3 regions of the Brevibacillus sp. HD3.3A genome follow, and region 2 is predicted to be linked to each of the others. Evidence: riboswitches for the same ligand, from Rfam matches in the RefSeq annotation. Region 2 holds a riboswitch; each other region holds the start of a gene.
The links. Region 2 has a riboswitch for S-adenosylmethionine ahead of HP435_RS02855 (methionine ABC transporter ATP-binding protein). Riboswitches for the same ligand answer to the same signal wherever they lie in the genome.

Region 1 (6,862 bases), 910 kb from region 2:
GCTATGAACTGACGCGAAAAGCGCCGAATGCGAAGGTGCTGCTCATAGATAAAGGCCACGATATTTACAGCAGACGCTGCCCGATTTTGGAAGAGAAAATCAAGCTCTGCCCGCCTCCTGCCGGGAAAAAGGATTACGCAGGCTGTCTTCCGGCCTGTTCGATCACCAGCGGGTTTGGTGGAGCAGGCGCTTACAGTGACGGCAAATTCAACATTACGACGGAGTTCGGCGGATGGATGACGGATTACCTCAATCCTTCGACTGTGCTCGGCTTGATCAAATACGTAGACGAAATCAATCTGGAGCACGGCGCGACCGAGACGATTACCGATCCGACGACAGAGACGATCAAAAGCATTGAACAGCGCGGATACGCGGCAGGGCTGAAGCTGTTGCGCGCCCAGGTTCGCCATTTGGGCACAGAGCAAAACCTGGAGATTTTGCAGTCGATTTTTGAATACTTGAAGGAACGGATCGACATGATGTTCAAGACAGAGGTCGAGGATATTTTGACGGTCAAGGAAGACGGAGGTCATCGGGTCAAAGGGGTTGTCCTGAAAAACGGGGAAGAATACGAAAGCGATTTTGTCGTGATCGGCCCTGGACGGGACGGTTCCGCCTGGCTGACCAGCATTTTGAAAAAACGCCGCCTGAAAATGTACAACAATCAGGTGGACGTCGGGGTGCGCGTAGAGACATCAGATGTCGTGATGCGCGAGATCAACGAGCATCTGTACGAGGGCAAGTTCATTTTCAACACGTCTGTCGGCACACGGGTTCGCACGTTTTGCAGCAATCCGTCCGGGCACGTGGTCGTGGAAAACCACAGCGGGGTGATGGCGGCAAATGGTCACTCCTACAAGGACCCGGCTCTCGGCTCGCCGAATACGAACTTCGCGCTGCTCGTATCCCACACGTTTACAGAGCCTTTTGACAAGCCGAATGAATACGCGCGGGAAATATGCAAACGGGCAAACGATTTGTCCAACGGCGGCGTCATCGTGCAAAAGTACGGCGATATTTTGCGGGCGCGCCGCTCGACTGAAGCGCGGATCAGGGAAGGCTTCCTGGAGCCGACCTTGAAGGAAGCGGTACCGGGCGACCTGGGACTGGTCTTGCCGTACAACACGATGAAAAGCTTGATAGAAATGGTAGAGGCGCTCGACAAGGTTACGCCGGGAATCGCCTCGGAGCACACGCTGTTTTACGGGGTGGAGGCGAAATTTTACTCGGCTCGTCCGAAGCTTACAGAGGAGTTTGAAACAGAGATCAAAGGATTGTTCTGCGGTGGCGACGGCGCGGGAATCACACGCGGCTTGGCGCAGGCGGGAGCGGCAGGCGTCTGGATGGCGCGCAGCATGGTCAAACGGATGAGCTAATAAAAGAAGAAGGGCTTCTACCTGAACAGCGATGTGTTTAGGTAGAGGCCCTTTTATGCAATCGTATTCAAGTTTTCCGTCATCTTTTTCAGCACCCGATTAAAGACAGCCAACTCGCTCTCATCCAAATCGCGCAGGGCGACGTCTTCCAGGTCGCGGGCAGCTTGCAGCCACTCGGGGAAGCGCTCGATAGCGGCTGGCGAGAGCGAGACGTACCGTTCGCGCTTGTCGTCACCCTCGGAGCGGATGATCCAGCCCATTTCCTCCAGCCGGGTCAATGTCCGGGTAATGGTAGGGGCCTCCACGTTCAAGTAATTGCTCAACTGCACCTGTGTCAGCGAGCTGCGATAGTGCAGGCAGAGAATGATGCTCCATTGCGAGCTATATAATCCCATGGGCGACATGATTCCATTCAAGGTTTTACTGAAAACTCTGGCAGTTTGGCCGATCTTGTGACCGTAGTGTTGCATGAATATCAGACCTCCAGAAAAAACTGGTTCGATACGATGCGCTTGATTGCTTAAGTAAATATGTACAAATAAAATAGTAGCAGGTAATGACATATAAGTAAATGTTTATTCGAATGTAAAAAAGGCATTTTTCCGAACAAAAAACAAAGCTGATGACAGTCGTTCCCCGTCGCTCAGCTTTGTGCACACACGATTTTGCGTTCAGTTGTTCACTACTTTTAACTGGCGGACAAAATGCCGAGCGGGCCAGATTCGTCTATAATCGACTGCAAGTCGTAGACGGAGATCGGGAACATCGGAAACCCGACGTAATAAGGCGTGATTTCATACAATTGGAAATAAATAACAAGCGATTTGTCTGCGAGATAGAAGTCCTGATCTGGCTTGATTGTGGTAAAATTACCTAAAGTAGGAATATCGCGCTCTTTGATTTGTCGCTTGATATTTTCCGACAGGACCGTGACGTAGTCGCTGCCCGGCTTGAACAGATCGCGCAAGGTGTAGAGCTTGCCTGTCTGGGTATTGGCTGTTACAGACCCGAGAAAAGTCATTCCGTGAGCCATTTGCGGGGTGTACGCGTAGTTGCTGAGTGTCACGCTGAAAATGCCGCGTTCATTCGTCTTGATTTCAAAGCTGCCTTGCATCTGTGTATTTCCCGGCACCTGCACTCGTTGCTGCTCGTGGATCAAGCCTTGCACCGTTTGCAAAATGGCCCGGTTGATGTCTTTTTCCGCCTGCTGGTTGGCCAGTCCTGCCAGCTGCGGGTAGTAAATCGTGGTGTTTGGACGGTTGATGGTCCGCGTCAGCACAGTGGCTGGCAACAGATTGAGTTGTTCTTCCACAGTTCCAGTTCCTTTCCAAATAGCTTAAAATAAGGGGAGATGATAGTAGCCTATTCTCCAATCGTTTTGGCTGTTCTCACTTTTTTCACAAATTAGTCAATCTGCACGCGATATAATGGTTAAAGAATCCGATACATAAGTAACAGGAAAAGGGGGGCACTTATGATTCAATTGGTTCGTAACACCTTGACGGACAAAGAAGGCTTTATGATTTTTATCCTATGGAACCACCTGTGGATGGCGGGACTGATTGCTTATCAGGTCGATGCAAACTTCTGGAAAGTGACGTCCCTCGGATTGCTGGTCACCCTCATTGTGTCACCGTTTTACTTCATCAAAAGGGACAGTCATGTCATTCGTTACCTGGTAGCGATTGGACTCATGTTTTACGCGATCTCATTCGATCACTTTACTACCTATCCAGAGGTAACTTTTCTCGCATTCATTGTCATGGGATTTTTGGCAGCCTACCTCGACTGGAAGTTGGTAGTGTCGGCGGGAATCGCGCAGATTGTTGTGACTCTGGTCGGCTTTTATACAGGCTCCTACGAAATTTTTAGCGGCGACTTCACGGAACTGAATCTGGTGCTGCGGATTGTAGCGATCCTCATGATGATGGGGGCTGTAACGTACCTCTGTCTGGCTGGACAAGCTTCTCTCAGCAAGGCGAATATCGCCCGACAGGAAGCAGAGGAAAAAGAACGCCGTCTGGGAGAAATGCTCGTACATATTCAACAGATGACGGGGCAGATTGACCGCACGACAGAGCATGTGCACGAGCATGCCGAAGGAACGAAACGCAATACGGACGAGATGATGATTGCGTTTCGCGAAGTTGCGACTGGCATGGAATCGCAGGCCAATTCGACTGTGAAGATCGAAGAAGAGGTGCAGTCGATCGACCAGGAGATCGTGGCGGTAACGACGCAGACGAATGCGATGAAGAGCGAGTCCGATCAAAACAACCAGCGCCTGAAAGACAGTGTGGGCATGATGAACGAGCTTTCGCAGCAAATGGAACAGATCGTGTCTGCGGTCAATGTGGCTGCTGCGACGATTCACCAGCTCAATCGCCAGGCGAACCGGGTAGAAGAAATCGTGGGAGCGATCAACCAGATTGCTACGCAAACGAATCTTTTGGCGCTCAACGCCGCCATCGAGTCAGCGCGGGCTGGCGAGCATGGACGCGGTTTCGCTGTAGTAGCTGACGAAGTGCGCAAGCTGGCTGAGCAAAGCGCGACCGCTACCCAGGAGATTACGGAAATTCTCAAATCGCTCCATCAGGAGAGCGAGAACGCTGTGCAGCAAATCAGCAACGGAGAGGCGTCTGTAGCCAAAGGACAGGAGCTGGCTGTAAAAACGGTGGCTTCGATCGAGGCAGTGCGCTCCGGCATGGTGGCATTCCTGCAAGCGGCCGAGCATGTCGGTTCCAGCATGAACCGGGTCAAAATGCGTTCAGGCGAAGTGGCGATGGAGATGTCGACGATTACGGCCGTCACCGAACAATCGGTTGCCAACCTGGAAGAGCTTTTTGCCACCGCAGAAAATCAGCATCAAAAGGTGCGGGAAATTACCGAAGAGCTGGGTGAGCTTAGCAACCTGTCGCATCGACTCCAGCAAACCTTTCAAACGAAATAAACAAACTGGCGGAAACAATCTGAAAAAACAATTGCTTTTTCAGAGCGTTCTGCTAGAATAAGTTCATTGTAACTCAATAGATGATCTACCTTATCGAGAGCGGCGGAGGGACTGGCCCTATGAAGCCCGGCAACCACTGGACATGCGAGACATGTACAGAAAGGTGCCAATTCCTGCAAAACCTGTACCGGGGTTTTGACAGATGAGGAAGAGGACGGCTTCGGACGCAAACTCTTCCTTCGGGAAGAGTTTTTTTTCGTTAGAAGGGGAGGATGGATAGAGGAGGAATAACGAACGATAAAATAATTTTAATGTGAAATATTCGTGTTTAGTATTGATCTTTTTGTCGAAAAACCGTACATTATGGTTAGGATAGAGAAAACGGAGAACGTTCAGATAGGGGAGAGAGACACCATGAAGAAGTTGTTGTTGGCATTGACTACTTTTGCTGTTTTGGCTGCGGGTTGTTCAGCAGGCGGGAATGCACCTGCCGGGAACGCATCGACTGATAAGCCGAAAGAGCAAGCGGCAGGACAAGAAGGTGCAGCGAAGAAACGCGTTGCCTTGATTTTGCCGGAAAAAATCGGCGTGAACCCATTCTTCCAGCAAATGGACGAGGGCGCGAAAAAAGCAGGACAAGAATTTGGCGCGGAAGTAAAAAGCATCGAGTCGACTGACCATGGTGCGATCGAAGAGAACTTGCGCGTAGCCGTAGCGGAAAACTACGACCTGATCATCACTTCTTCTTTTGAAGCAGAAGACGCACTGAAAAAAGTAGCCGCAGAAAACCCTGATCGCAACTTCGCGATTATTGATACAGTAGTCGATTTGCCAAATGTGCGCAGCGTTACTTTCCGCGAGCAGGAAGCAGCTTACCTGATGGGGGCGGCGGCAGGTCTTGCCACGAAAACAAACAAAGTCGGCATGGTTGTCGCAATGGACATTCCGCTTCTGAAAAAATGGACAGGCGGATTCCAGGAAGGCTTGAAATCGACCAATCCGAATGCAGAATTTCTGGTAAACTACGTGGGCAGCTTCACTGACCCGGCAAAAGCGAAAGAGCTGGCTCTGCTGCAAGCATCCAAAGGCGCTGACTTCATCAACGGAGCAGCTGCGGTAGGCGATCTCGGCGTATTCGAAGCCGCGAAGGAAAAAGGCTTCTTTACAGCAGGACAAGACGTTGACCGCACGACGATTGACCCTGAGCACATCGTATTGTCCCAACTGAAAGGGACAGACGCAGCAGCGTATGAAACTGTGAAATCGTTTGTGGAAGGTTCTTTCAAACCAGGTGTCGTCAACTACGGATTGAAAGAAAAAGGCGTAGGCGTAACGTATGTGACTCACGAAAGCAAAACACCGCTGAACGCTTTCATCGGCCAGGAAGTTGTGGACAAAGTAAAAGCGATCAGTGAAGAGATCATTGCTGGTACCCGCAAAGTGCCGGATCGTTCTAAAAGCTAGTGCACAGAGCTTGATTGTGACCGACTACGGCTGTGTAGTCGGTCTTCCTTATATGCGAAAGGAAAGCGTAAAGAAGGGGGAGCAAGGATGACCTATCGTTTGGAAATGCGCGCCATGACCAAGAAATACGGAGATTTTATTGCAAACGACAAGGTCTCGTTCTCGCTTGCTGCCGGAGAAGTGCACGCGATCGTCGGTGAGAACGGAGCGGGCAAGACGACGTTGATGAGGATGTTGTACGGCATGGAGCAGCCTACGTCCGGCGATATCGTGCTAAACGGCAAGCCGGTCGCTTTTCGCGGGCCACAGGACGCCATTGGCAACGGAATCGGGATGGTGCACCAGCACTTCATGCTGTTCGGCGAGTTCAGCGTGGCCGAAAACATCGTGATTGGCTACGAACCGCAGCAGGCCGGGTTTTTCCGCCGCCATGACGCTGTGCAAAAAGTGCGCGAGCTAAGCGAAAAGTTCCGTATTCCGATTGATCCACAGGCAAAAGTGTCCAATTGCTCGGTGGGAGAACAGCAGCGGGTCGAGATTTTGAAAGTGCTGTACCAGGGCGCAGACATCATCGTGCTGGACGAACCGACCGCTGTGTTGACTCCGCTGGAGGTTCGCGACTTGCTGCAAACGATTCGCAATCTGGCGGAGAGCGGGAAAAGCGTGATTTTGATTACGCACAAGCTCCAGGAAGTAATGGAGGTAGCGGACCGCATCACGGTGCTGCGCGGCGGCAAGGTGACGGGTACGGTTGCGCGCGAGCAGACAAATGTGGACGATTTGGCCCGGTTGATGGTCGGCCGCGAGTTGCAAGAGCTGAGTGAGCGCGTCGCTTTGGAGCAGGGGCCGCTTTTGCAGGTGGAAAATTTGTCGGTGCGCGAAAAGCAGACGTTGCTCGACCGGGTCAGCTTTACCGTCCATCACGGCGAGATCGTGGGAATTGCCGGAGTGTCTGGCAACGGACAGTCCGAGTTGCTGCAAGCCGTGAGCGGTTTGCGGGCGGCACAGGAGGGAACAGTGCGGCTGGGCGGCAAGGATGTCACCAACAAATCTGTGGCGACAATCCGGG
Region 2 (6,862 bases):
CGCCCCACAGCAGTGATCGCCCCGACGACTCCCAGGTAAAAGGGAGCGTTTTCCCCCGTCTTTTCCGTAATGAAAGTCGGGATGGTCGGAGAGATCAGCATTTCGCCAAAAGTGGTAATGATCATGCCGGCGATAAAAGCAAAGTAGCTGCCGTGATACATGAGCATGAAGCCGAACCCGAGAGCGTATGCCACCGCGCTTGCCACCAGCTGCGCGGACAAGTTTTGCTGCAGGATGTGCTTGATCCAGGACGTGATGGGCTGACCCGCAAAAATGATGATGCCGTTGATCGTCCACAGCCAACTGAAGGCCGACAGCGGCATGCCCTGCGCCGTAATGTAAGGGGCGACACCCGTGTTCCAGACCATGTTGGAAAAGAAAATACAGGCAGCTCCCAGTGCCATGAACAAGTAAAGCTGGTAGCGCAGAAGCAGGGCAAACGTATTTTTCGCCTCGCCTTGCCGCCGGTTTTCTTTCGCCTGGTCGCCAACCAGCTTGGTGCGAGATATTTTTCATAAGGCTCTTTTCGCAAATTTTGTTGCTATTGCTGTTGTGGAAACGTGTGCTCTATAATGAAAATCAGGAAGTCTATAGGATTTCCATTTACCGTGAATGCACGCTTCGCTTGGTACTATAAATATCAAGCAACTCACGGCTTTTCTAAAAGCAACAATTTCTTAGAAAAGAGCGTTTCATAAAAAGGAAGAAGAACAGCGCAAACAACAGCGTGCTCGTACTGTTGAACAAAAAGGTCAACTGAAAGGAAAAGGTAGCGATGACCCCGGCAAGCGAAGTGCCGATCGCCATGCCGAGATTGTTGCCTACGTAGACGATGTTAAACAGCTCTCGGCGCTGCTCCTTCCAGCGAAAGCCAATAAATGCCTGGATCGCCGGAAAAGAAAGGTTGAAAGTAAAGCCCAAACAGGTCATGAGCACGAGATAGACGGGCCAGCTGCTGATGAACGGAATGGACAGCTGAATCAATCCTTGAAAAAGCAGCGCTCCCACGATGAGACGCTTGGCGCCCAAGCGGTGAAACAGGGAGCCGCCGACGAATTGCCCGGCAATGCCCGCCAAAGACTGGACCATCAAAACAAAGCCGGCTTCGGTCATGGAGCGTTGGAGAATCGTATGTACGTACAAAGTAGTCAACGGCCACATGAAAGCGCTGCCAGCAGAATTGATAAAGCTTGCAACGAGAAAAAACAGGGCTTCCTGCGGGTAACGCTGAAAAAATGCGGATGGAGAAAGCACGACAAGTCACCCCTTGGAAACGAGTATGAAGGTAGTATAAAGAATATTGCAAATTTTGTAAACGTTAAAGTATAAAAAGTTAAGCTACCCAAATAAAGGCTGCTCCACATTGTAAAGATTCGAGTATACTAAACAAGTGGTGAGATGAGTTCAAGTAGATACAGAGAATAAAAGGTGGAGTAGTTCTTTATGCGAATATGGAAACGAGTGTTGCTCCTGATGCTTGTCGTGATTGCCACGACAGCGGGTTATTACGGATACTCCTTTTATGAGTTTGCTCAAAATATCCAGGCTCCTAATGTTGTTACACCTGCCCCGCCGGATGGCGGAGCCGCAACGAAAGCGGCGGAGATACCCGAGTGGGATGGTCAAGAGCGTGTGAACATCTTGCTGATGGGTGTGGATCGCAGGGGAATGAAAAATAACGGGCTTCCCCGTTCCGACTCCATGATGCTGGTCAGTATCGACCCGGCATCCAAGCGTTACGATCTGTTCTCCATTTTGCGGGATACGTATGTGGACATTCCCGGAAATGGCAGCTCGCGTATCAACTCGGCGATTGTAGACGGCGGGCCTGAGCTGGCGATGAAGACGGTCAGCCAGTTTACCGGACTTCCTGTGGATCGCTACGTCATTACCGATTTCGAAGGCTTCAAGGCGCTGATCGACGCAGTGGGCGGCGTCGAGATCGACGTAGAGAAAAACATGTATTACCATGACCCGACAGATAAAGGCGTCTACGATATCAATCTGAAAAAAGGTGTGCAGCAGTTGGATGGCAACAAGGCGTTGCAGTACGTCCGTTTCCGCCATGACGCCACATCCGACTATACGCGCACCGAGCGTCAGCGCAAATTGCTCGCCGCTGTAGCGAGCCAGATGAAGAGCGGCACATCCCTGATCCAGTTGCCGTCCATCCTCAAACAAGTGGCGCCGTACATCCAGACGAACATCAGCTCCATGGACATGCTGAAGCTGTCCGCGCTCGGCTTGAAGCTCGATACGATGCAACCGGGCAACTATCAGCTGCCGCCGATGGGAATGTTCCGGGAATCGCACAAGGCAGGAGCCGTGCTCATTCCCGACGTAGACCAGATTCAGTCGTTCATTCAGGAAAAGCTTGAGCCGCCGACTGAAACGATGCAACAAGAGGACAACAAAACAGACGACAGTACAGACAGCACGCGAATGTAGCGTGCTGTTTTTTTGCATATTTGGGCACACTATCCATGATTTTCTACAGCACAGGCACATTGGGGTGAAGGAGATGGACCAGGAGTTCCTGCATAGATGGTGTTCGCATGGCGGATGCCAAAGTCGTGTACAGCGAGCTTATTCCGAAGCTGAGGGAAATCGATCAGGATAGACTGAATATCGACCATGTCGAAAGGCACTTGGGACTGGGGAAACGAGCAAGGGCATGCGGGACAAGGCGAAGTTGCAATCAGACAAAAAACTTTCAGGCGGGCAAATACGGGTGGCATTGTACAATGAGCACTTTGCGAAAAAAGGCATTGGCAGCATCTCCTCCCGTTACAGCAAAATGATGAAAACGATGGAGGACGCATTGGAAAAGGAAATCGAGAAAGAACTGCAAAAAGTCGTCAAAAAATTGCAGCAACTGGACGTCGATCCGGCGGGATTTGGCATCGTCTACCGTGCCCAGCAGAGGGGATTGAAAGAGATGACGAACCGCGACTGGAGAAAAATTTTCCGGCAGGCGTCTTTTCGTTTTCATGTTCAGGCAACCATTATCCGCAACGGAGTGATGGATTAAAAAAGTTTTTCCTGGGATTGCTATTGACGGGATATTTTCAAAAAGGATATAATCCGGTTTGTATCATGAAAATATGAAAAACGAACATAATATACGTGGAAATCTTTCTTATCAAGAGAGGCGGAGGGACAGGCCCGATGAAGCCCGGCAACCGGTTCATTTTTTCGAAAATGAGCGTCGCGGTGCCAATTCCTACAAGATTGGTTGGATCTTGATAGATGAGAAGGGTGGATGCGAACGTATACATGCGTTGCAGCCCCTTTTTCGTTTATGAAAAAAGGGGCTTTCTGTTTTTCACAAGGCATGTAGACAGATTTTGCTGGGAGGTGGATGCGTTGATTCAATTGCAACAACTGCATAAAAGCTATCAAGTACAAGGCAAGACGATTCCGGCATTGCTCGGGATTGACCTTTCCATAGATAAAGGGGAAATTTACGGGATCATCGGGCATTCCGGTGCGGGGAAAAGTACCCTGATTCGTTGCATCAACCTGTTGGAGCGCCCTACGTCAGGACAAGTCGTTGTCGACGGAGTGGATTTGACCAAGCTCGATGACAGCAAGCTTCAGGAAAAGCGCCGCCAGATCGGGATGATTTTCCAACACTTTAACCTGTTGTCTTCCGCGACCGTAGGCGAGAATGTCGCTTTCCCGCTCAAGCTCGCCAATCGCTCGAAGGCTGAAATCCAGAAAAAAGTGGACGAGCTGCTCAAACTGGTCGGGCTGGAAGCGCATCGGGACAAGTACCCGTCGCAATTGTCCGGCGGTCAGAAGCAGCGCGTAGGCATCGCCCGAGCGCTGGCCAATGATCCGAAAGTGTTGCTGTGCGACGAAGCGACTTCCGCCCTCGATCCGCAGACGACGAACTCGATTCTCGCGCTCTTGCTCGATATCAACCGCAAACTGGGATTGACCATCGTGCTGATCACGCACGAAATGCACGTGATCCGTTCCATCTGCGACCGCGTAGGCGTCATCGATGGCGGAAAAATTGTCGAGTCGGGCGAGGTTCTGGATGTGTTTCTCAAGCCGCAGCATCCGACGACACAGGAATTTGTCGAGCAGGTGGCCGATTCCAGCGAGCTGCGGGAAGCAGTCGCGCACGAAAAGGCGGCAGGAAACCGCACGATTGCCCGCGTCACATTCCTGGGGGAAAAGACGTACCAGCCGATCTTGTTCCAGACGATGCAAGAAACAGGCACGGTGTTCAGCATCTTGCAAGGAACGATTTCCCGCATGAAGGATACGCCGTACGGCCAACTGGTCGTCGAGCTGGAAGGCGATGTCCGTCAAAACGAAAAAACCATCGAGACGTTGCGTCAGCGTGGCTTGGAAGTAGAGGTGATATAGATGGACTGGACTTTGGAAAATGTGGATTGGTCGGAGATCGCCGAGGGAACAATAGATACGCTGACGATGCTTGGCTTCTCGACACTGTTTACCATCCTGATTGGTTTGCCGCTGGGGATTATTTTGTTCCTGACTTCTCGCGGACAGCTTTTGCAAAACCAGGTGTTTTATGCGATTGCCTCATTCGTTGTCAATATACTGCGTTCTGTACCGTTTATCATTTTGATGATCTTGCTGATTCCTGTGACAAAAGTAATTGTGGGTACTTCACTCGGGGTACTCGGAGCGATTCCGCCGCTCGTCATCGGTGCAGCCCCGTTTTTTGCGCGGCTGGTGGAAACCTCGCTGAGAGAGGTGGATCGAGGAGTCATCGAAGCCGCTCAGTCGATGGGAGCCTCCAACTGGCAAATCATCTGGAACGTGCTGCTTCCTGAATCGCGTCCAGGTCTGGTGGCCGGGATTACGATCACGACAGTTGCCCTTGTCTCTTACACCGCGATGTCCGGCGTAATCGGCGGCGGCGGGCTGGGAGATTTGGCAATCCGCTACGGCTACCAACGCTTCCAGACAGATGTCATGATTGTTACAGTGATTATTTTGCTCGTGTTGGTCCAGATCTTGCAGTCGCTGGGGGATCGCCTGGTTATGCGATTCAGCCGCAAGTAAGGTCTTTCCATATAAGCTTTGCAGAACACAGACCAAAAAATAGGGGGAAATCATTTATGAAAAAATTAGTCGTATCTGTACTTTCTACCGTATTGGCATTTTCCTTGGCAGCGTGCGGAAGCAAAACGGAAACAGCTCCAACTCCAACTGAAGGCGGCGCACAAGGCGGACAACAGCAAGAAGTAACGTTGAAAGTAGGCGCTTCTCCGGTTCCACACGCAGCCATTTTGAAGTTCATCGCTCCAAAGCTGAAAGAACAAGGTGTTAACCTGGAAGTGAAAGAGTTTACCGATTATGTACAACCAAACGTACAGCTGAATGAAAAGCAACTGGACGCAAACTTCTTCCAGCACAAGCCTTACCTGGAAGAGTTCAATAAAGGTCAAAACATGGACTTGCAGCCAGTAATCGCCGTGCACATCGAGCCTTTCGGTGCTTACAGCAAAAAAGTAAAATCCGTTGACGAGCTGGCAGAAGGCGCAACCATTGCTTTGCCAAACGACCCGACCAATAGCGGACGCGCGCTCGCTCTGTTGGAGAAAAACGGCGTGATCAAGCTCAAAGAAGGCGCTGGCATCAGCGGAACGGTAAAAGACGTTGTAGAAAACAAGAAAAACCTGAAGTTCAAAGAAGTAGAAGCTGCTATGCTGCCACGCGTCCTGGAAGAAGTTGACCTGGCGCTGATCAACACCAACTATGCACTCGAAGCAAAACTGGTGCCGACAAAAGACGCTCTCTTCCTTGAAGACAAAGAGTCTCCATATGCGAACTTCCTGGTAGCTCGTCCAGACAACAAAGATTCCGAAGCGATCCAAAAGCTGGCGAAAGAACTGAACAGCCCAGAAGTGAAAAAGTTCATTGAAGATGAATACAAAGGTTCCATCGTTCCTGCATTCTAAGGAACAGCTAATTGATGAATCAACAAATAAACCCAATTTGGCCCGTGTGGCTGGTTGGGTTTATTTTCATTTATAAAAGTATAAATATTCGTAAAATTTAATTAAATCTCACCGAACCCCATTCTCAAGACGATTTTTGTCGAGTATATTGTGGTGGCGATAGAAAAAAATTGATAAAGGGGAAAATTCAGATGAACAAAACATTCAAACTACTTTTCGGCGTGTCGCTTGTGGCTGGAAGTATTTTGGCAGGATGTTCCGGGAATCAGGCCGCCGCTCCGCCTTCTGCACCTGCCGAGCAAAAAGCAGGAGAAGCCAAGCAGACGGCGAGCGCTGGCAAGCCGCAAGTGTTCAGGGCCAACCTGACAAGCGAGCCTTCGACGGCGGACCCTGGGCTTGCCAAGGATGCTACGTCAGGCGCGGTCGTTCGTGCTACTTTTGACGGCTTGACCAGATTAGACAAAGACGCCAAGCCGATGAACTCGGTTGCGTCGGACGTGAAAATATCCGACGACAAGCGCGTGTACACGTTTACGATTCGCGACTCGAAGTGGAGTAACGGCGATCCGGTGACAGCGCACGACTTCGAGTATGCCTGGAAGCGTGTGCTCAATCCGAAGCTGGGTGCCGAATATGCGTACCAGCTATACTACATCAAAAATGCGGAAAAGGTGCATACGGGCAAGGCGCAAGCAACCGAGCTGGGGGTAAAAGCTCTTGATGACAAAACGCTTGAAGTCACGCTAGAAAACCCGACACCATTTTTCCTGGAATTGACGGCCTTTTACACCTATTATCCTGTAGACAAAAAAGTGGCAGAAGCCAATCCGAACTGGGCGAATGAAGCAGCAACACACGTTAGCAACGGTCCGTTCAAAATGACGGGCTGGGAGCACAAGAGCAAGATTGTATTGGAA
Region 3 (6,862 bases), 2.4 Mb from region 2:
ATGATATTATCCCCTTTAAGTAGACAGTAAAAAGAAAGACCATTACTGTTTATTTGGAGGGGATATTCTTTATGGGGAAAATGACATACTCGCTTGAATTTAAGACACAAGTAGTGGAATGGTTTGAACAAGGAGCTACGTATAAACAAATTCAAGAAACCTACGGTTTGGATTTACGGATGTTCCGTAGATGGGTTAGAAAATACAGAGATCACGGTGTACAAGGATTGGTAGACCAAAGAGGCAAAGCCGGAGGGATGAGCATGGGAAGGCCTCGTAAAAACCCCATGGCTTCAGATGAAAGAATTAGGCGTCTTGAAGCGGAGGTAGAATTCTTAAAAAAGCTCTTAGAAGCCAGAAAGGGGGAAAGAAGAAGGATCAGGGAAAAACAGTAATTTTTCGGATTATTGCTGAGATGGCGGATCGTTATCCAGTTCTGTTACTATGCAAAATTGCTCAAGTATCAAAAAGTGGTTATTATAAGTGGCTGCACTTACAGAAGAACCCGACGAGAAAATACGCGGAAGACCAAGAGTTAAAAAAGCTGATTTTGCATTGTCATCAAGGGGTCAATGGAATATACGGATATCCTCGAATTAAGATGTGGCTATACCGGGTCCATGGCATTCGAATTAATCATAAGCGTGTGTACCGACTGATGAAAGAGTTGGGGATCCAATCACGTATTCGCAGGAAACGAAAGTATTATGGACGCAAAGAGCCAATCGTGATAACAGAAAACAAGTTGAACCGTGAGTTTGCTGCGTCACGACCTACTGAAAAATGGGCTACAGATATTACCTATATCATTTTTAACGGGAGACGGCTGTATCTGTCTGTCATTTACGACCTTTTCAATAATGAGGTAATTGCCTATAAAGTCAGCAAACAGAATGATTTATCCCTCGTCTTAGATACTGTGAAGGCAGCGACACAAAAAAGAGACGTGAATGGCGTCCTGCTACATAGCGATCAGGGAAGCCAGTACACGTCCAGAGCATATCAGAATCTATTACAAGCGTATAACATAACTCCAAGTATGTCGAGAAAAGGAAACTGCCTGGACAACGCTTGTATCGAAAGCTTTTTCAGCCACCTCAAAACAGAATGTATATATTTGGATTCCTTCGGAACCGAAGAAGAGGTGAATAAAGCAATCGAACGTTACATTCATTTTTACAATCACGAACGGATTCAAGCTCGTTTACGCAGTCTCAGCCCAGTTCAATACCGAGCTGAGGCTGCGTAAAGCAAGGGCTTGTTTTGAACTGTCCACTTGACGGGGATAAGACCAGTAAAAGGGAAAGGGGCGATTATGTAAATCAAATAGCTATTCTACGCGATGCGAACAACACGAGCCTTTTCTGCTTGCGGCAAGAAAGACAAGTCTACGTGTCCGCGTGCTTCATCCAGTCCGATGTCCTCTGCCAAAAGCAGCGCTTCTTCCTGGAAAGTCGGCGTACAGCTTCCTTCGTTCAGCTCACAGAGACGCTTCAAACGCTTCAAGCGATCCGCGCATTTCTCTGCACGCATGCATTCATTGGTCAGCTCACATACATTTACATGGCGCGCATCTGCGATCATGCTGATATCATCTACGTGCACAATCAGCCGCTTGCCTTCTTCTGTGACGAATCCGATCGAGCAAAAATGCGCACCTGACATTTCCAAACGAGTGAGAACCGCATTGGCAAAAATCTCTCCCGTGCGCAGTCGAACCTGAGCTGCTTCAATGGCTCCACCGATCTTCCGCTCGTTGGCGATCACCGTATACATGTCCGTGTAACCGTTAATCTGATAGCGCATAGTACCCTCCCGCTCTTGCTGAGATCAATTATCATTACCATCCTATAATGAAAATCATTATCTGTCAACGGTGAGAATGATTTTTATTCGCCTTGCCTGTCTTGGTTTCCAAAACGCATGGCCCTTACATTTTACCCAGAAAATCTCCTGCTATCCCCTGATTTCCAAACAAAAACCGCACTTTCTCATGCAGGAAAGTGCGGTCCGTTCTCATCCTATTTGGTATTGGCAAACAGTCCTAATTTCTCAATGCGCTGTACCGCTTCGGCCAGACGTTCTTCACTCGACAACAGCGCGGCGCGAACGTATCCTTCCCCGGTAGGGCCGAAGCCGTCACCGGGAGCAACGACGACATGCGCTTTTTCCAAGAGCAAATCGGAAAACTCGATGGAAGTGAATCCGGCTGGAACCGGGAGCCAGGCAAAAAACGAGCCTTGGGACGGCGGCGCTTGCCAGCCGATGCGGTGCAGATTGGAGAACAAGGCGTTTCGTCTGCTTTCGTAAACAGCCACCAAATCCCGAACGCATTGCTGCGATTCGGTCATCGCGGTTACCGCGGCCATTTGCACAGCACCGAACAGGCTGACGAAATAATGATCCTGAATCAAATTGATCAGTCTCACCAGCTCGCGGTTGCCGACCATCGCCCCTACGCGCCAGCCAGCCATGTTGTACGTTTTGGACAAAGTGTAAAACTCGACACCGACCTCTTTTGCCCCTGGCACCTGCATGAAGCTGACCGGCTTTTTGCCGTCGTAGCTGATCGCGCCGTAGGCAAAGTCGTGGCAGACGACGATCTCATGCTTGCGGGCAAATTGAATCGTTTCCTCGTAAAATTCAAACGGCGCGTTCACCGCTGTCGGGTTATTCGGATAGTTCAAAAACATCAGCTTGGCCCGATCCAAATCGGCTTGCGGAATTTTGCTGTAGTCCGGCAAAAACTGATTTTCTGCTGTCAGCGGCATCATCGACATCCGACCATTGACGACCGCCACACCCGACCAGTAATCCGGATAGCCCGGGTCCGGTACGAGCGCGACGTCGCCTGCGTTCATCAGCACCTGGCAAATTTCCACCAGTCCTGTTTTGCTGCCGAACAAAACCGCTACTTCTTCTTCCGGATCAAGGTCTACGTCAAATTGTTGTTTGTACCAGTGCGCAACAGCCTGCTTCAGTTCCAGTCGGCCGGAAAAAGGCGGGTACTTGTGGTGAAGCGGGTTGGCTGTATGTGCTTGCAGCGCTTCTACGATGTGGGGAGGAGTCGGCAAGTCCGGGTTTCCCTGCCCCAGGTTGATCACATCGTGCCCGTTGGCGATGACTTTATTTACTTTCGCTACCAGCGTCGCGAAAAATTGGGTTGGCAGCCGGTCAATCATGTCGGAAGGTTGGATACGCATTTCTCTTCAGTTCCTTTCTTTTCGCCCATACAGCAAAAACCCCCTTTTTCCGTACAGAAAAAGGGGGAGATCAGCTTGGTCACGTCCTTATCTGTCAGGAATACTCCTGCTGGAATTGGCACAGCATCTGCATCGCTACACGCGCAGATCCGCTGCCGGGCTTCATAGGGCCAGTCCCTCCGCCTCTCTTCATAAGTAAATCACACGGAATATACTGTTTTTAATCTTCTTCATACTACATTGCCTGCTCTCGGCGTGTCAAGATGCTTCCCCGCAGGCGCTCGCCTTTTTTCGCTACATCTTTTCTGCGGTTGGCACAGCCACCTTTTGACGGCGATTCAAAAACGTTGTGTGGAAGGCGAAAAACGCCACGGACAAGAGCGCAAGCCCTGCCATGATGTACAAAAGCCCTTGCGCCTGAAAGTGCTGGAAAATGATCGCGCCGAGCAACGGTCCGAGCATCCGCCCTGCCGAGCCTGTTCCCGCGATCAGCCCTTGAATAAAGCCTTCCCGTCCTGCTGGCGTAATTTGTGCGGCTACGGCAGGAACGGCTGGCCAGACGAGCATTTCGCCCAACGTCATGATAAACATCGCGGCGACGAAGCCCGCATAGGAGGTCGACTGCGACAAAATCAGCATCGACAAGGCAAAGACGTAGGAGCCGAGCAGCATTTGCGCTTTCAGCGTGCGAGCAAAGCGGCGAATGACCCAGGCGATCAGCGGTTGACCAAACAGGATCAAGCCGCCATTCAGCGTCCACAGCAAGCTGTACTGGCGCAAGGAGATGCCCAAAGATTGCATGTAAGTCGACAACACCGTCGTCCATTGCACGTACACAATCCAGCTGATCAGCAAGCCGCTGCACAAAAACAGCAAGGCTCCCCAAACCACTTTTCGCGTTGGCTGAAGCTCTCCTGCGCCATGTGCGCCAAGCTGTCCGTCAGCATCGGTCTTGCTCGTGTCCGACTCGCCCGCTGGCGAAGCAGGCAGTGGCCGATTCTCCGCCGCTTTCAGATGGCGCGGCAAAAAGATCACGAAGATGGCGAGAACGATCATTTGCGTGAGTGCGTTCCCGAAAAAGGTCCAGGAAAACGATACGCTCGCCAAAAGTCCGCCCAGCGCCGAGCCTGCCGCCACTCCCGCATTCAACGCGACGTAAATCATGTTGATTCCTTTGCGCCCGCCTTCCGGCCACAAAACGACCGCCAGCGCGTTCATGACAGGAGACAGCGTTCCGTAGAACAGCCCGTTTAACAGCAGCAGGATCGTATACACGGTAAAATCGTGCGTAAGTCCAAGACCGATTGTAATCAAAATAATGCCGACAGAGCCGATTATGATCGTCCGCATTCTTCCCCAGCGGTCAAACAGCATGCCACCCGTGATGCTTCCGATCAAAAACGCGCCCTGGTTCAATAACAGCAAAAAACCCGCTACAGGCAGCGGCTTCCCCAAGTAATCGTGAATGTAAATCGTGACGAGCGGCCATATACATGCCATACCCGTAGAAAAAATGATGGCAGCAACCGCCAGAAGACGAATGCTGCTCGGATAGGATTCCCATTTCTGTCTCATAATCTAGTTCTCTCCCCGACGAAAATCGCCGTTCTTTCCGCCTGATTTGCTCAACAGACAGGTCGGCCCGATGACCATGCCTTTGTCCATCGCCTTGCACATGTCGTACACCGTAAGAGCAGCAACGCTTACCGCTGTCAAAGCTTCCATCTCGACGCCTGTTTTTCCGGTCGTCCGCACGCTTGCTTCCAGGCCCAGCGTCGTCTCGTTTTCAAACGTGAAGCGAATATCAATCCCGGTCAAGGAAAGCGGATGGCACATCGGAATGATGTCCCACGTCTTTTTCGCAGCCATGACTCCCGCTACTTGCGCGACTGCCAGCACATCCCCCTTCTCTACCCGCCCTTCGCGAATACGCTGAAGCGTCTCGGGCTTCATGACGATTTTGCTTTCCGCTACGGCCTCCCGCTTGGTGATGTCTTTTTCCGAAACATCCACCATGCGCGCACGGTTTTGTTCATTAAAATGCGTCAGTTGATCACTCATGTTCCTGTTCGTCCTCCATTTGTACGATCCCGTAACCCGCTTGCAACTTTGCTTCTTCTACCTTACTCCCGCCGCTTGCGAAAATCAATGGGAACACCGCGAGATTTGTCTTTGGCAAATCATGTCGCATCGCTTTCACTATCTTGCTGATTTATTGCCGAAAACGTACGGAATCGCGAAAACAAAGGTATACTGTGCGTACATTGGCAACTGTTAAGGAGGCGCAAACAAAATGAACAAAAATCAGCACATATACTGGGCAAAAGTAGAGCATGGCGAGTGGAGTCTGTACATCGCAGCAACAGAGAAGGGACTTGCTTTCGTCGGCTCCAATCACCACCCGATTGACGAATTGGCACAATGGGCAGCGCGGCGCAAACCCAGATACGCTCTCGTCCAGGATGCGGCTCGGCTGGCTCCGTACGCCAAAGAGATCATCGAGTATTTGCAGGGAGAACGCCAGCAGTTTTCAGTCGCCCACGATCTGTCGGGCACTCCTTTTCAACAAGCGGTTTGGCAGGCGTTGCAGCAAATTCCGTACGGACAGACGGCCTCTTACTCCGACGTTGCTGCCCACATCAACAACAGCGCGGCTGTCCGGGCAGTGGGCGCAGCGATTGGCGCCAATCCGTTGTTGTTGACGATTCCGTGCCATCGGGTGGTCGGAAAAGACGGGAAGCTTACAGGCTATCGCGGCGGCCTCCCCATGAAAACAGAGCTGCTCAAGCTGGAGAAAACGAGCGTGAAACGGAGCGCTGTCCATGTCTGACACGTTGGCGAATCGAATCGACGCGCAAAGCTGGGAGCAGATCGTTCATGAGTTGGATGCACAAGGCTACGCCACTCTCCCGCGCCTATTAAAGGAAGAAGAATGTCAGGAGTTGATCGCGGGCTACTCCGCTGACTCGCTTTTTCGCAAAACAATCCAGATGGAGCGCTACCGCTTTGGCAGCGGCGAATATCGCTACTATCAGGCTCCGCTGCCGCCGCTCGTCCAACAGCTCAGGGCAAGCTTGTATCCCCGGCTGGCTCCAGTAGCCAATCATTGGGGGCAACTGCTCGGACATACGGCTGCTTTCCCTGCGGCTCTGACTGATTTTCTCGATCATTGTCACCAGCACGGACAGACCAGGCCGACGCCGCTGATTTTAAAATACGAAGCAGGCGGCTACAATTGTCTGCATCAGGATATGTACGGAGAGCTGTTTTTTCCGTTTCAGGTTGTGTTTGTCTTAAATCAGCAGGAAAAAGACTTTTCCGGCGGGGAATTTCTCCTGACAGAGCAACGGCCACGCGCGCAAAGCAGAGGTCATGTGATAACCTTGGAACAAGGGGCGGGATTGATTTTCCCCACCTCCTACCGCCCTGTAGCCGGGACACGCGGCTACTACAAAACGACGATGCGTCACGGAGTCAGCACGATCACGACAGGCACGCGGTACAGCCTGGGCATCATTTTCCACGACGCTACGTAAAAGAAGGGATTAGCTTGAAAAGCACGCTCTTTTACAAACAACCGAAGTCGCTCCTGAATAAAGGCAGCGGCTTTCTCGCGGATTACACGCATTCGCTCAACCCGTATACAGGCTGTTCGTTCG

Region 1: it holds a riboswitch for S-adenosylmethionine, as region 2 does, so the genes downstream of both, HP435_RS27000 (BMP family lipoprotein) here and HP435_RS02855 (methionine ABC transporter ATP-binding protein) in region 2, are expected to answer to the same signal.
Region 3: it holds a riboswitch for S-adenosylmethionine, as region 2 does, so the genes downstream of both, HP435_RS20205 (pyridoxal phosphate-dependent aminotransferase) here and HP435_RS02855 (methionine ABC transporter ATP-binding protein) in region 2, are expected to answer to the same signal.

What each region holds. Positions count from the first base shown of each region.
Region 1 is NZ_CP085874.1:5,773,261-5,780,122, reverse strand. It holds gene HP435_RS27020 (NAD(P)/FAD-dependent oxidoreductase) at 1-1,379, shown strand, start outside; gene HP435_RS27015 (MarR family winged helix-turn-helix transcriptional regulator) at 1,433-1,849, opposite strand; gene HP435_RS27010 (DUF3298 and DUF4163 domain-containing protein) at 2,068-2,691, opposite strand; gene HP435_RS27005 (methyl-accepting chemotaxis protein) at 2,854-4,329, shown strand; SAM riboswitch class I at 4,417-4,538, shown strand; gene HP435_RS27000 (BMP family lipoprotein) at 4,744-5,793, shown strand; gene HP435_RS26995 (ABC transporter ATP-binding protein) at 5,881-6,862, shown strand, end outside.
Region 2 is NZ_CP085874.1:528,351-535,212, forward strand. It holds gene HP435_RS02835 (MFS transporter) at 1-404, opposite strand, end outside; gene HP435_RS02840 (MFS transporter) at 661-1,254, opposite strand; gene HP435_RS02845 (LCP family protein) at 1,444-2,448, shown strand; gene HP435_RS02850 (Ger(x)C family spore germination C-terminal domain-containing protein) at 2,732-3,031, shown strand; SAM riboswitch class I at 3,137-3,256, shown strand; gene HP435_RS02855 (methionine ABC transporter ATP-binding protein) at 3,367-4,380, shown strand; gene HP435_RS02860 (methionine ABC transporter permease) at 4,381-5,046, shown strand; gene HP435_RS02865 (MetQ/NlpA family ABC transporter substrate-binding protein) at 5,103-5,945, shown strand; gene HP435_RS02870 (peptide ABC transporter substrate-binding protein) at 6,137-6,862, shown strand, end outside.
Region 3 is NZ_CP085874.1:4,316,549-4,323,410, forward strand. It holds gene HP435_RS20185 (LysR family transcriptional regulator) at 1-23, shown strand, start outside; gene HP435_RS20190 (helix-turn-helix domain-containing protein) at 72-395, shown strand; gene HP435_RS20195 (IS3 family transposase) at 332-1,249, shown strand; gene HP435_RS20200 (hypothetical protein) at 1,336-1,806, opposite strand; gene HP435_RS20205 (pyridoxal phosphate-dependent aminotransferase) at 2,022-3,203, opposite strand; SAM riboswitch class I at 3,288-3,401, opposite strand; gene HP435_RS20210 (MFS transporter) at 3,498-4,778, opposite strand; gene moaC (cyclic pyranopterin monophosphate synthase MoaC) at 4,782-5,264, opposite strand; gene HP435_RS20220 (methylated-DNA--[protein]-cysteine S-methyltransferase) at 5,497-6,033, shown strand; gene HP435_RS20225 (2OG-Fe(II) oxygenase) at 6,026-6,739, shown strand; gene HP435_RS20230 (SPL family radical SAM protein) at 6,754-6,862, shown strand, end outside.